DNA from 3 places in the Streptomyces sp. NPDC048211 genome. Region 1 is predicted to be linked to each of the others. Evidence: riboswitches for the same ligand, from Rfam matches in the RefSeq annotation. Region 1 holds a riboswitch; each other region holds the start of a gene.

Region 1 (4,074 bases):
CAGGTGGCGGCGGGGCAGCCGAAGGACGGTGTCCGCTGGGCTCCGGGCTATCCCTGGCCCGGGGAGATGGCGGCTGCCGCTCGCTTCCTCGAAACGTGCGCGGCCACCGGCGACCCCAGCCCGTTCGCGAACTACGGGATACGACGCCGCGAGGACGGACTGGTGATCGGCGGAGCCGGTTTTCACGGGGCGCCCGACGAGAACGGCCACGTCACCATCGGCTACGGACTCGTGGAGTCTGCGCGGGGCCAGGGGTACGCCTCCGAGGCTCTTCGTGCGTTGCTGCGGTTCTCCCGCGAGCAGGGCATCGCCTGCGTGCACGGGGACACCGACCTCGCCAACGTCCCCTCCCAGCGCGTCATGACCGCAGCCGGTATGCGACTCGTGAAGGAGGACGGGCTGCTGAAGCACTACCGGATCGGCTGGGACACGGCCGCCCCGCCCGCCGAGTCGGAGTGAAGCGGCGTCCGTACGCGCAGGGCCCGCCGGGATCTCCCCGGCGGGCCCTGCGCGTACCGTCGGCACGCTGTGCACATCAGCACATCAGCACCTCCTGCCGCACCCCGCATCCCGCCCTCTGCACGACGTGCGTGGCGGAGTGCCGGCCAGTGGTGCCCCAGGACTCAGCCGGCGACGGTGGCCGGCCGGTTCGCGGCGCCGTCCGTGACCGCGGCCGTTCCCGGCTTCGGCACCAGCAGCCGCTCGGTGAGGTACCCGAATACCAGCCCGAAGGTGGTCCAGAGCGTGACCTGCACCGCCAGCGTGGCCAGCCTGAACTCCCAGAGCAGGGAAGCCGGGAAGTCCTTTCCGACCTCGTTGAACGAGGGCAGGAAGGCGTAGGCCAGCCCGATCACCAGCACATAGCCGCCGGCTGCGGCGATCGTGGCGTTCCAGTTGCCCAGGCGCGGAGCCAGCCGCCTGCCGAGGATGACCGCGACGACGGCCAGCAGGACGCTGAGCGCGACCATCAGGAAGAACAGGGCGGTGCGTTGGCCGATGGTGTCCGGGTTGCCGACCGCCGGCGGATTGGCCGGGTACTTCAGGAACGGCACGATGTACACGGCCACCAAAGCAGCGCCCGCGATCAGCGCAGCCGTCGCCCTGGGGCCGAAGCGGCCCATCCGGCCGAGGGCGTAGCAGAAGACGAGTGCGGCGATGCCTCCGACGGCGACACCGAAGACGAGTACACCGGTGGCGAGGCCGGCGGTGGACTGCATGGTGCGGCTGACGAGTTCTTCGCCGCCGCCGTGGTCGTGGCTGTGCGTCTCTTCGAGAGCGATGGCCGCGTCCACACGGGACTCGCCGAGGAAGTAGGCAACGCACAGGGCGAGCGCGCCCGCGACGAGTCCGGCCAGCATGCCGCGGACCAGCAGGGTCCTGACAGATATGGAGTTCATGAGGGGTTCCCCTGGATCAAGCGGTGGGATCAGTGGCAGGGGAAACCGAGGAGGTGGCGCCCGTCGTGGACCCACTCGTGCACGCCCTCGCCCGAGATGAGCGCGGTGGCGCCCTGCTCGGCGCCGACGAAGTACAGCAGGATCAGCATGAGGATGCCGAAGAAGGCGGCCCAAGGGGCGATCGCCTTCAGCGAGATGGGGGTGAGGGCGGGTGCGGCGGTGGTGGGGGCAGCAGCAGTCTGTGCCATGGCAGAACCTCCTGAGGGAACACGCGTCCCGATCGTGGTGCCTGAGACGAAGGTGCTGGGTCTGACTTCCCGTACGGGTACGGGTTCACAGTGGCGCGACCGTGCCGGATTCTCACCGGACTTCCGTCACACCTTCGTCATGTCGTCGCGACCATACCGCCTGCGAGCGGGCGCCGCCATGGTGCCCGTGGACGGCCTGTCCGTCCCCGGATGCCATGGTGGACCTGGCCAAGTGACCAGAGTTCAGGGAGTTGAGAGCGGGTATGGCGGTACGGGTGATGTTGATCTCACCGGCGATGAACGCCGCGCTGCGCGAGGCCCGGTTCGCCGGTGACGCGTCCCTCGACGAATCCGGGCTCCGGCAGGCCCGAGCCTCGGCGGACACCTTGCCCCCGGCGGACCGGGCGCTGCACGGGCCGTCCCGGCGCTGCACCCGGACGGCCGAGGCCCTGGAGATCGGCTCCGTTACCGAACACGCCATCCGTGACTGGGACTTGGGGCGCTGGACAGGTGCCCGCCTGGACGAGGTGAGCGCGAGTGAGCCGGAGGCTGTGGCGGCATGGCTCGCGGATCCCTCGGCCTCGCCGCACGGCGGCGAGTCCCTGCTAGAGCTGTGGGCGCGGGCAGGGGCGTGGCTCGGCTCTCTCGACGCCGGCGACCCCGGTCGAGTGCTGGCGGTGGTCGAGCCCGCCGTGGTCAGGGCCGCGGTCGTCCACGCGCTCGACCTTTCGCCGCAGGCGTTCTGGCGTATCGATGTCGCCCCGCTGACGCTCACCGAGCTCAGCGGCAGGTCGGGGCGGTGGAACCTGCGCTGCGGCCGGCCGCTCACGCCGGAGCAGGGCGCTTGACGCCACTCGGCCAGGGCCGAGGCCGTCCGAGCGTCCCCCGCGTGCGTGGTCGCCCCGCATCCAGCTAAGGGCTGTCCCGCAATTCCTGGTGGATCAGCGCGCGGCGTCAGATGCGGTGCATCGCAAGGCGGAGGGGCGCCCGCATACTGGATGTATTCGGGCGTTTCGACAACGCGGCGAGGTGCCGTAGCTGTCGTCGTGCGCCCGCCAGGAATTGCGGGACAGCCCTTAGTGCTGGGCGCCGGCCGCTGGAGCGTCCCCCGCGCGTGCGTGGTCGCCCCGGGCGGACCCGGGGCGTTACGCCCAGGAGCGGAGCATCAGGCCACCACAGGCGGGACGAAGGCAAGGTCTCGTGTGACGGAACACGAGCCCGCTCGCACCGGGCAGCGGGGAAGCGACCTCGGCGGGACACGCGCCTCGTCAGGACGACCGGTCCGGACACGGCAGTTGAGGAACGCGTCCCTCACGAGTCGTAGTCGACGGTGAGCGTCTCGGTGACCGGGTACGTCTGGCAGGTCAGGACGTACCCGGCGTCGACCTCGCCGGGCTCCAGAGCGTAGTTGCGGCGCATGTCCGCCTCGCCTTCGGTGACCAGCGCGCGGCAGGTTCCGCACACCCCGCCCTTGCAGGCGAACGGCAGATCGGGGCGGATGCGCGAGGCGCCGTCCAGGACGGTCACGGTGCGAGGGAGCGGGGCGGTGGTGGAGCGGCCGTCGAGGACTACGGTGACCTGGCTGACGGGACCGTCGGTGGCGGGCTCCTCCCGGCGCACGGCGACCGGTTCGACGTCGTCGGCGAAGAACAGTTCCCGATGGACGCGGTCCGCGGGAACCCCGAGGGAGGCCAGCAGTTGCTGGGCGTCCTGGACCATTCCGTGCGGGCCGCACAGCCACCAGTGGTCCGCGCCCTCGACATCGACGAGTCCGCCGATGAGCGCGGCCAGACGCCCGCCGTCCAGACGCCCGGTCAGCAGCTCGGCCTCCCGCGGTTCGCGTGAGAGGACGTGCGCGAGGCGGAACCGGGTGGGGTGGAGGTCCTTGAGGTCGGCGAGTTCGTCGGCGAACATCACCGTGTCCGTGCGCCGGTTCCCGTAGAACAGCGTGACCCGTGAACGGGGGTGGGCGACCAGGACGGACTCGGCGATGGACAGCATCGGGGTGATGCCCGAGCCGGCCGCGATCAGTACGTGGTGGCCCGGCTCGTCCAGGGTGGGGGTGAAGGCACCGGTCGGCGGCATGACCTCCACGATGTCGCCGGGGCGGATCTCCTCGACCAGCCAGGAGGAGAACAGCCCGTCGGTGACGATCCGTACGCCGATGCGCGGCGCCGCGCCCGCCGGGGAACACAGTGAGTACGAACGGCGCTCGTCGCGGCCGTCCAGGACGCGGCGCACGGTGAGCGTCTGACCCGGCCGGTGCGCGAACGCGTGGGTGAGCTCGTCGGGCACCTCGAATCCGATGGTGGCCGCGCCGGGGCAGAGCGGCGTCACCTCCGCGACGCGCAACGGGTGGAAGACGGCGTGGCGGCGTGCGCGAACGGCGGGTGTCGCGGCCGTCGGGGCGGGGGTGCCGGTGACGGGCA
Region 2 (4,074 bases), on a different contig from region 1:
CGGGCAGCGGGCCCGAGCGCTCGGCGAGGTCGCAGGACGCCTCGTACGCCGCGAGCATGATGCGCTCGGAGATCTTCGTCGACAGGGCGCGCGCCTCGGGGGAGTCGAACGGCAGCCGCAGCTGGAAGAAGACGTCCTGGAGACCCATCGCGCCCAGGCCCACCGGACGCCAGCGCGCGTTGGACCGGCCGGCCTGCTCGGTCGGGTAGAAGTTGATGTCGACGACCCGGTCGAGGAACGTCACGGCGGTACGGACGGTGGCGTCGAGCCGCTCCCAGTCGATCGTGCCGCCCTCGACGAACGCGCCGAGGTTGACCGACCCGAGGTTGCAGACGGCCGTCTCGCCGTCGTCGGTGACTTCGAGAATCTCGGTGCACAGGTTCGAGGAGTGCACGACGCGGCCGGGTTCGGCGGTCTGGTTCGCGGTCCGGTTGGAGGCGTCCTTGAACGTCATCCAGCCCTGGCCGGTCTGGGCCAGCGTCCGCATCATCCGGCCGTAGAGCTCGCGGGCCGGCATGGTCTTGCGCGCCAGGCCCTTGGCCTCGGCCGCGCGGTAGACGGCGTCGAACTCGTCGCCCCACAGGTCGACCAGCTCGGGGACGTCGGCCGGGGAGAACAGCGACCAGGTACCGTCCGCGTCGACCCGGCGCATGAACTCGTCGGGGATCCAGTGCGCCAGGTTGAGGTTGTGCGTACGCCGCTGGTCCTCGCCCGTGTTGTCGCGCAGCTCCAGGAACTCCTCGATGTCCGCGTGCCAGGTCTCCAGGTAGACGGCGGCGGCGCCCTTGCGCCGGCCGCCCTGGTTGACCGCGGCGACGGACGCGTCGAGCGTCTTCAGGAACGGCACGATGCCGTTGGAGTGCCCGTTGGTGCCGCGGATCAGCGAACCGCGGGCGCGGATGCGGGAGTACGAGAGGCCGATGCCGCCCGCGTGCTTGGAGAGGCGTGCCACCTGGTGGTAGCGGTCGTAGATCGAGTCGAGCTCGTCCAGCGGCGAGTCCAGCAGATAGCAGGAGGACATCTGCGGGTGGCGGGTGCCGGAGTTGAAGAGCGTGGGGGAGGAGGGCAGGTAGTCCAGCCGGCTCATCAGGCCGTACAGCGCGGCGACCTCGTCCAGGGCGCGCTCGGAGGTGTCCTCGGCGAGCCCGGAGGCGACCCGGAGCATGAAGTGCTGCGGTGTCTCGATGACCTGGCGGGTGATCGGGTGGCGCAGCAGGTAGCGGCTGTGCAGGGTGCGCAGGCCGAAGTAGCCGAAGCGGTCGTCGGCCCCGTCGGCGAGCGACTGCGTCACCAGAGCGTCGAGCGCGGCCGCGTGGAGCGTCACGAACGCGGCGGTGCGGTCCGCGATCAGGCCCTCGCGGTGCCCGACGGCGACGGATGCGGAGAACGACGTCGCGCCCTGCCCGGCCGCCTCGTCCGCGATGGTGCGGGTGAGGAGGCGGGCGGCGAGCCGGGAGTAGGCGGGGTCCTCGGAGATCAGACCCGCGGCGGCCTCGGTGGCCAGCGAGCGCAGCTCCGCCTCGTCCGACCGGGCGTTGCGGCCGCGCAGCGCGGCGGCGGCGACGCGTCCGGGGTCGGTGTCGGGCAGATCGGCGGTGAGGTCGGTCAGGGTCCGCAGCAGTACGGTTCCCGGTCCGTCGCTCGTGGTTCCCGTTGATTCGGCCGCTGTTACCGGATCGGCTGGCGCGATGGTCACGTGGTGCACTCCCTCGCTCGGCTCGGGGCCTGCGGGGAGCGGGGGCAGCCGGGCGGAGCGGGACCCGGGCAGGGCAGCACTCCGTGCGGCGTCCACCGGCCCATCCACGAGGCCCGGACGTCTGGGCATCCGGATCGGTCGAGCCGGATGCGCTGTCGGCAGGACTTCGGACTCGGGGTGCGCAAAAGCACACCGAACACACCGTTGCGGGACAGTTCCGGATTCGCACCGGATTTCCCTGCGGCGACAGCGAGCACGAGCATACATGTGGGGGCTGCCGGATGCGGCAGCCCCCACATGTTGTGTCGTACGCGATCGCGGTGTGCCCTTATGGCGCGGGGCGGAGGTCCAGACGGTACGTCAGCAGCGTGAGGTCGGCGACGGGGCTCCAGTCCTTCTCGGGGGTCCGTACGAAGCCGAGGCGCCCGTAGATCCTATGGGCGCCGCGCATCGCCGGCTGCGTCGACAGGACGAGCCCCGTGACGCCGCCGGTGCCTCGTGCGCGGTCGATACAGGCCCGTACGAGCGCCTCGCCCGCCCCGGCGCCACGGGCTTCGCGGGAGACCGCCAGCATCCGGAACTCGGCCTCGTCGGCCGCCGCGATGTCGGCCCACGGGTTGCCCGGCGGGGCGTAGGTGACCCCGCCCAGGACGCGGCCCCGCGCGTCGGCGGCCACCAGCACCTCGGCCTCGGCGGCCCGGCGGGGCACGTCGCGCAGCTGCACCAGGTACGGATCGTCGGCGCCGAGGTCCAGGAGCCCGTCGCCCAGATAGGCCTCGGCGGTGATCTCGCCGAGGAGCGCGTGCTCGGCGGGCTCGACCGGCCGGATTGCTATGTCCATGGGCCGAAGTCTGCCGCAGGCACGGGCCGAGGCCGCAAGGGCTTTTCCGCGGGGACGCGCGAACGGGCCGCCGCACCCCTTCCGGAGAGGTGCGACGGCCCGTTCGCGTGCGCGCGGCGGAGGTCAGTGACCGCCCGGCGCACCGGCGGTGGCCGGCGGGAGCTCGGTCTGCACGCCCGGGTCGCCCGCGTCCGCGGTGTAGTCGCCCGGGGAGGTCTCGTCGATCCCGGCGGGCGCCTTCACGGCGTTCAGGACGAAGGTGAGGACGACGACGACCAGGACGTTCAGCACGAAGGCCGTCAGGCCGATGTAGCCGATCTCGCCGATGCCCGGGATCGCCTTGGAGGACCCGCCGAAGTGCTTCTGGGTCGGGCTGGCGACCCCGTACGCGGCAGCCGTTCCGTAGACCATGCCGACCGCCCAGCCCGCGAGCAGCGCCCAGCGGTGGAACCACCGGGTGAACAGCCCGCCGACCAGGGCCGGCATCGTCTGGAGGATCCAGATTCCGCCGAGGAGCTGGAAGTTGATCGCGACCGTCTTGTCCATGGTGAGGACGAAGGCGAGCGCGCCGACCTTCACCAGCAGCGACACCAGCTTGGAGACCTTGGTCTCCTGTGCGGGTGTGGCGTCGGGCTTCAGGAAGTCCTTGTAGATGTTCCGGGTGAACAGGTTCGCCGCGGCGATCGACATGATCGCGGCGGGCACCAGCGCGCCGATGCCGATGGCGGCGAAGGCCACGCCCGCGAACCAGTCGGGGAACATGTTCTCGAACAGCTGCGGGATCGCCAGCTGGCCGTTGTCCACCTTGACGCCGGCGGCGATCGCCATGAAGCCGAGCAGCGCGAGCAGGCCCAGCATCAGCGAGTACAGCGGCAGGATCGTCGTGTTGCGGCGGATCACGTTGCGGCTGCGGCTGGAGAGCGTCGCGGTGATCGAGTGCGGATACATGAAGAGCGCCAGTGCCGAGCCGAGCGCCAGGGTGGCGTATCCCCACTGGCCCGCCTCACCGGGGGCGAGTCCGGCGACCGGTTTCCCGGCCGCCTCGTTCTTCGCCGAGAACGCCTCGCCGGCCTTGGCGAAGATGTCGTCGAAGCCGCCGAGCTTGATCGGGATGTAGATGATGGCCACGGCGATGACCAGGTAGATCAGTCCGTCCTTGACGAACGCGATCAGGGCGGGGGCCCGCAGGCCGGAGGAGTACGTGTACGCCGCGAGCACGGCGAACGCGATCAGCAGCGGCAGGTCCTTGATGAACCAGTGGGTGTTCTCGCCGCCGCCGACGCCCATCACGTCCAGCACCGCCTGGATGCCGACGAGTTGCAGCGCGATGTACGGCATCGTGGCGAGGATGCCGGTGACGGCGACCGCCAGCGAGAGCCCCTTGGAGCCGAAGCGGCCGCGGACGAAGTCCGAGGTGGTGACGTAGCCGTGCTTGTGCGACACCGACCACAGGCGCGGCAGGAAGGTGAAGATCAGCGGGTACACCAGGATGGTGTAGGGCACCGCGAAGAAGCCGGCCGCGCCCGCCGCGTAGATC
Region 3 (4,074 bases), on a different contig from region 1:
TGTGGCTGAGCAGCATGACCAGGGCGAAGGAACACAACGCCCCGATGAACGCCCCGGCCGAGAGGGAGACCGCTCCCCCGCCGACGCCGAGGACAACGACCACGACCGCGCCGGTCGAGGCCCCGGAGGAGACCCCGAGGACGAACGGGTCGGCGAGCGGGTTGCGCAGCAGCGACTGCATGACGGTGCCGCAGACCGCGAGCCCCGCACCGCAGACGGCGGCGAGCAGGGTGCGGGGCATGCGCAGGTTCCAGATGATGCCGTCGCGGATCGGGCTGATCCGCGAGTCGCCCGCTCCGAGGTGGGAGGCGACCGCGGACCAGACGTCGGCGACGGAGATCCGGGCCGGGCCGATGGTGACGGCGACGGCGACGGACAGGGCGAGCAGCACGAGTCCGCCCGCCCACAGGAGTCCTTCGCGGATACCCCGGACGCGGGGCCCGGCGGGCGCGGCCGTGTCCTCGCGCGCGGCCGCGGCCTGTTCGGTGTCCGTCACCCGGCGAGCCCGAAGGTGCGCAGGCCGGCGGCCACGCGCTCCACGCCTTCGACGGTCCGGATGGTCGGGTTCATCGCCTGGCCGCTGAGCAGTACGTAACGCTTGTGCCGGACGGCGTCCATGTTCTTCGTGACGGGGTTGGACTCCAGGAAGGCGATCTTCTTGGCGGCGCTCTCGGCGGTCTGCGACTTGCGGGTCAGGTCGCCGATGACCAGCACGTCCGGGTTGCGGTCGGCGACCGTTTCCCAGTTGATCTGCGGCCATTCCTCGTGCGTGTCGTCGAAGGCGTTCTTCGCGCCGAGCTCCCGGGTGATGATGCCGGGCGCACCGCAGCAGCCTGCCAGGTACGGGGCCTCGGAGTTGGCGAACCAGTACAGCAGCGTGGCCCCGGAGGCGTCGATGCCGCTCGTCGCCTTCCGCACCCGGGCGCGCAGCCCGGCGACGAGCTTCTCACCGCGCTCCGGTACACCGAACACCTGGGCCAGGTCGCGTACTTCGGCGTAGACGCTGTCCATGGTCAGGGCGCCGGTGCGGACCCCGTCGCCGTCCTTGCTGTTGTCCTTGGCGGTGCAGTCGGCGGGCGAGACGTAGGTGGGGACGCCGAGCTTCTCGAACTGCTCGCGGGGGGCGACACCGCCCTTGGCGAGGGTCGATTCGAAGGAGGCGCTGACGAAGTCGGGCTCCTGGTCAAGGACCTTCTCCGACGAGGGGCGGTTGTCGGAGATCCTCGGGACACCCGCGTTGGCCTTCTCCAGGCCCTTCAGTACCGGATCGGTCCAGGTGGCCGTGGCGGCCAGCCGGTCGGCGAGGCCGAGCGAGAGCAGGATCTCGGTCGATCCCTGGTCGACCGGCACGGCGCGCTTCGGCGCCGCGTCCACGGTGACGGTCCGTCCGCAGTTCTTCAGGATCACCGGATAGCCTTCGCCTCCGCCGGACTTGGCGGCGGAGCTGTCCGTGCCGCCGCCGCAGGCGGTCAGCAGGATCAGTGCGGCGGTGAGCAGGGCGGCGGAGCGGGCGGGGCCGGCTATGGGCGGCACGGAGTACCTCGGCGTCTCTGGGCCCATGCGCGGGGCCCGGTGTACGGAGTTCCGCGGCCCGGTACCGGACCGCGGGTGCCAGCAGGTCTTCGGACTCGGGTTCGCGCGGACGGGACGCCTTCCCGGGAAACCGTGGGTCTCCCAGTGGCCGTGGCCCCGCCCGTCCCCCTCACCGCTGCGCGTCAGTTCCGGATTCGCACCGGATTCCCTGACCCCTACGTGGAGTTCGACTGGCTCCGGGCACGCTACCACGGCCCTCCGCGCAGCTCAGCGGCGGTGCGGCCGGCTGACACGGGCCTGCCGCCGCGGGCGCCGGAGCGGTGCCGTGCACCGCCCCGGCGCCGGCGCGACCGCGCAGCGCCTCTCCGGCTACACCTTGCGGCGAACCGATTCGCCTGCGTGGCCGCGCTCTCCCCCGCACCACCGTGAGAGCACGGCCGGGGTCCCCCAGAAGGCCAGCAGGACGAACCGGACGCCCAGACCGCGCACCGTGTCCGCCGCCCGGCGCGGCAGCACGGCGGTCTCCTCTCGCGGTGTGCCCGTCATCGCTGGCCCCCGGCGGGTTCTCCGGCCGGGGCCGTGTGCCAGGACGCGCCCGGGTCGTCGTACGCGTCCGTATAGCGGGCTCCCGCGATGGGCCAGTCGGCGAGCAGTTCCCCGGGCAGCGCGAAGGACTCGGCCAGTTCCGGCAGATGACCGCTCACGGCGGCGACGAGCCGCTCGACGGCGTCGGTCAGCCCGTCGACCTGGCCGGCGGTCAGGTGGCCGGCGGCCAGCAGGTCCCCGCTGTGGCGCGCGACCCGGCGCAGCGCGAACAGCCGGGCCAGTTCGTCAAGACGCTCGCGGTCCTCACCGGGAGGCAGAGCCGCGAGCGCGCTCTCGTACGCGAGGGCCGCCTGCCGGACCGCATGGGCCTCGACCCCCCGCAGTGCGGGCCCGGAGGCCGCGTTCCAGCGCTCCAGCGGGCCGCCGTGCGGCACCCGTGCCATCCGTGCGGCCGCCCGGTCGAACCAGATCCGCTCCACCAGAGCCAGGAGCCGGACGAGGAACCGCAGATCGGTGAGGTCACCGCTCGCCCGACCTGCGGCCGGTTCCTCCTGCGCTGTCGCCCGTGCCGCGTCGAAGAGCAGTCCGGCGGCCGCCCGGGAGTGGATGGCCAGGTTGTCGCCCTCGGCGGTGATGGCGCCCTCGATCCCGGTGACGAGTTCGGTCATCCCGTTGTTCTCCAGCAGCCCCTGGGCACCGCACCGCTCCCGGCACTCGACGATCACCGACCGGGCCTGCCAGGTGATCCATCCCTTGGCGATGTCGACCAGCCGCTCGGCGGTCTCCCGCTCCGCGGGAGGCCGCGCCGCAGCCCGTTCCCAGCGGTCCAGGACGCGCCGGTGCAGCAGGCTCATCGCGAAGACGGCGGCCATGGCCTCGGCGAGCGGGCCGTGGTGGCTGCGGTGGGCGATCACCGGCACCGGCGGCGCCGAGCGGCTCCCCGAGACGAAGCGGTGGCCCCCGTAGCGGACGGCGATGGCCAGCGTGACGCGGGCCGAGCCCACCGCACTGGCGCTCATACAGATCCGGCCCGTGGTGACCCGTCCGATCGAAGCGAGGAAGCGTCGTCGGCGCCCCTCGGTGTCGCTGCGGAACACCCCGTCGCCGCCGACCCGCCCCTGGGCGCCGCCGAGCAGCGCCCCGCGGTCCACGAAGACCTGGTCGAAGGAGGTCAGGCAGTGGTCGACCGGACTGCCCATCCGTGCGGGGAGCCGGCGCACCCGGATCCCGGGCAGGGCCCGGGAGGCGTCCGTGAGCGGCACCAGCAGCAGGAAGACCCCCTGGTCCACGCCGTCGACGAGCAGCCGGGCGGCGACGAGTCCCGACTTGGGGCCGCCGGCCGGGCTGGTGTTGGGCATGAACTTCTGGGCGCCTGCGTGCGGGGTGTGCAGCACGAACCCGTCCCGGCTGGGATCGTAGGTGGCGGTCGTCTCGACGGCGGCCGCGTCATTGCCGTGGGCCACCTCCGTGCAGAGGAAGGTGCCGATCCGCCGCAGCTGGAGATAGTCCGACAGATCGCGTGGGCTGTCGGCGTCGTGGTCGAGGAGGCTGCCGAGGAAGAGGTTGTAGTGGATGCCCGCGACCGTGGCGAGCGCCGGGTCCACCGGGGCGAGCCATTCGTGCAGAGCGGCCAGGGCGCGTGGGTCGGCGGCCGGGCGGGCGGCGCTGTCCAGTGCGCCGTTGAGCGCGCGAAGCCGCGCGTGGGCGAGGGCGAGCCGCTCGTCGGAGGTGGGGCCGGAAGCGGGGCTGACGGGGCGGCGGAACGGCTCGGTGGCGACGAGCCGACGCCAGAACCCGTGCTCGCGGCGGGCGTCCGGACCGAGGAGCACGGTGGAGAGCAGGCCGGAGAACGGCCGGGTTCCGGCTCCCGAGGGGCCGGCGCTGTTGAGAATGGTGGTCATACAAGCGGGAACGATCAGAAAACGTCCAGGACACCCCATAACCGGCGCCCAAAATCGATTCTCCCCTGCCCGGCCGCGTCACCGGCTCCACTGC

The links. Region 1 has a riboswitch for cobalamin ahead of ACGFZA_RS20600 (CbtB-domain containing protein). Riboswitches for the same ligand answer to the same signal wherever they lie in the genome.
Region 2: it holds a riboswitch for cobalamin, as region 1 does, so the genes downstream of both, ACGFZA_RS04100 (ribonucleoside-diphosphate reductase subunit alpha) here and ACGFZA_RS20600 (CbtB-domain containing protein) in region 1, are expected to answer to the same signal.
Region 3: it holds a riboswitch for cobalamin, as region 1 does, so the genes downstream of both, ACGFZA_RS15070 (ABC transporter substrate-binding protein) here and ACGFZA_RS20600 (CbtB-domain containing protein) in region 1, are expected to answer to the same signal.

What each region holds. Positions count from the first base shown of each region.
Region 1 covers NZ_JBIDAD010000005.1:218,157-222,230, reverse strand. Annotated here, with positions in the region: gene ACGFZA_RS20610 (GNAT family N-acetyltransferase) at 1-459, shown strand, start outside; gene ACGFZA_RS20605 (CbtA family protein) at 624-1,397, opposite strand; gene ACGFZA_RS20600 (CbtB-domain containing protein) at 1,427-1,645, opposite strand; adenosylcobalamin (AdoCbl) riboswitch at 1,691-1,784, opposite strand; gene ACGFZA_RS20595 (histidine phosphatase family protein) at 1,909-2,493, shown strand; gene paaE (1,2-phenylacetyl-CoA epoxidase subunit PaaE) at 2,957-4,074, opposite strand, start outside.
Region 2 covers NZ_JBIDAD010000001.1:886,181-890,254, forward strand. Annotated here, with positions in the region: gene ACGFZA_RS04100 (ribonucleoside-diphosphate reductase subunit alpha) at 1-1,696, opposite strand, end outside; cobalamin riboswitch at 1,836-1,972, opposite strand; gene ACGFZA_RS04105 (GNAT family N-acetyltransferase) at 2,025-2,537, opposite strand; gene mctP (monocarboxylate uptake permease MctP) at 2,661-4,074, opposite strand, start outside.
Region 3 covers NZ_JBIDAD010000003.1:511,553-515,626, forward strand. Annotated here, with positions in the region: gene ACGFZA_RS15065 (FecCD family ABC transporter permease) at 1-496, opposite strand, end outside; gene ACGFZA_RS15070 (ABC transporter substrate-binding protein) at 493-1,533, opposite strand; cobalamin riboswitch at 1,596-1,783, opposite strand; gene ACGFZA_RS15075 (hypothetical protein) at 1,903-2,079, opposite strand; gene ACGFZA_RS15080 (acyl-CoA dehydrogenase) at 2,076-3,980, opposite strand.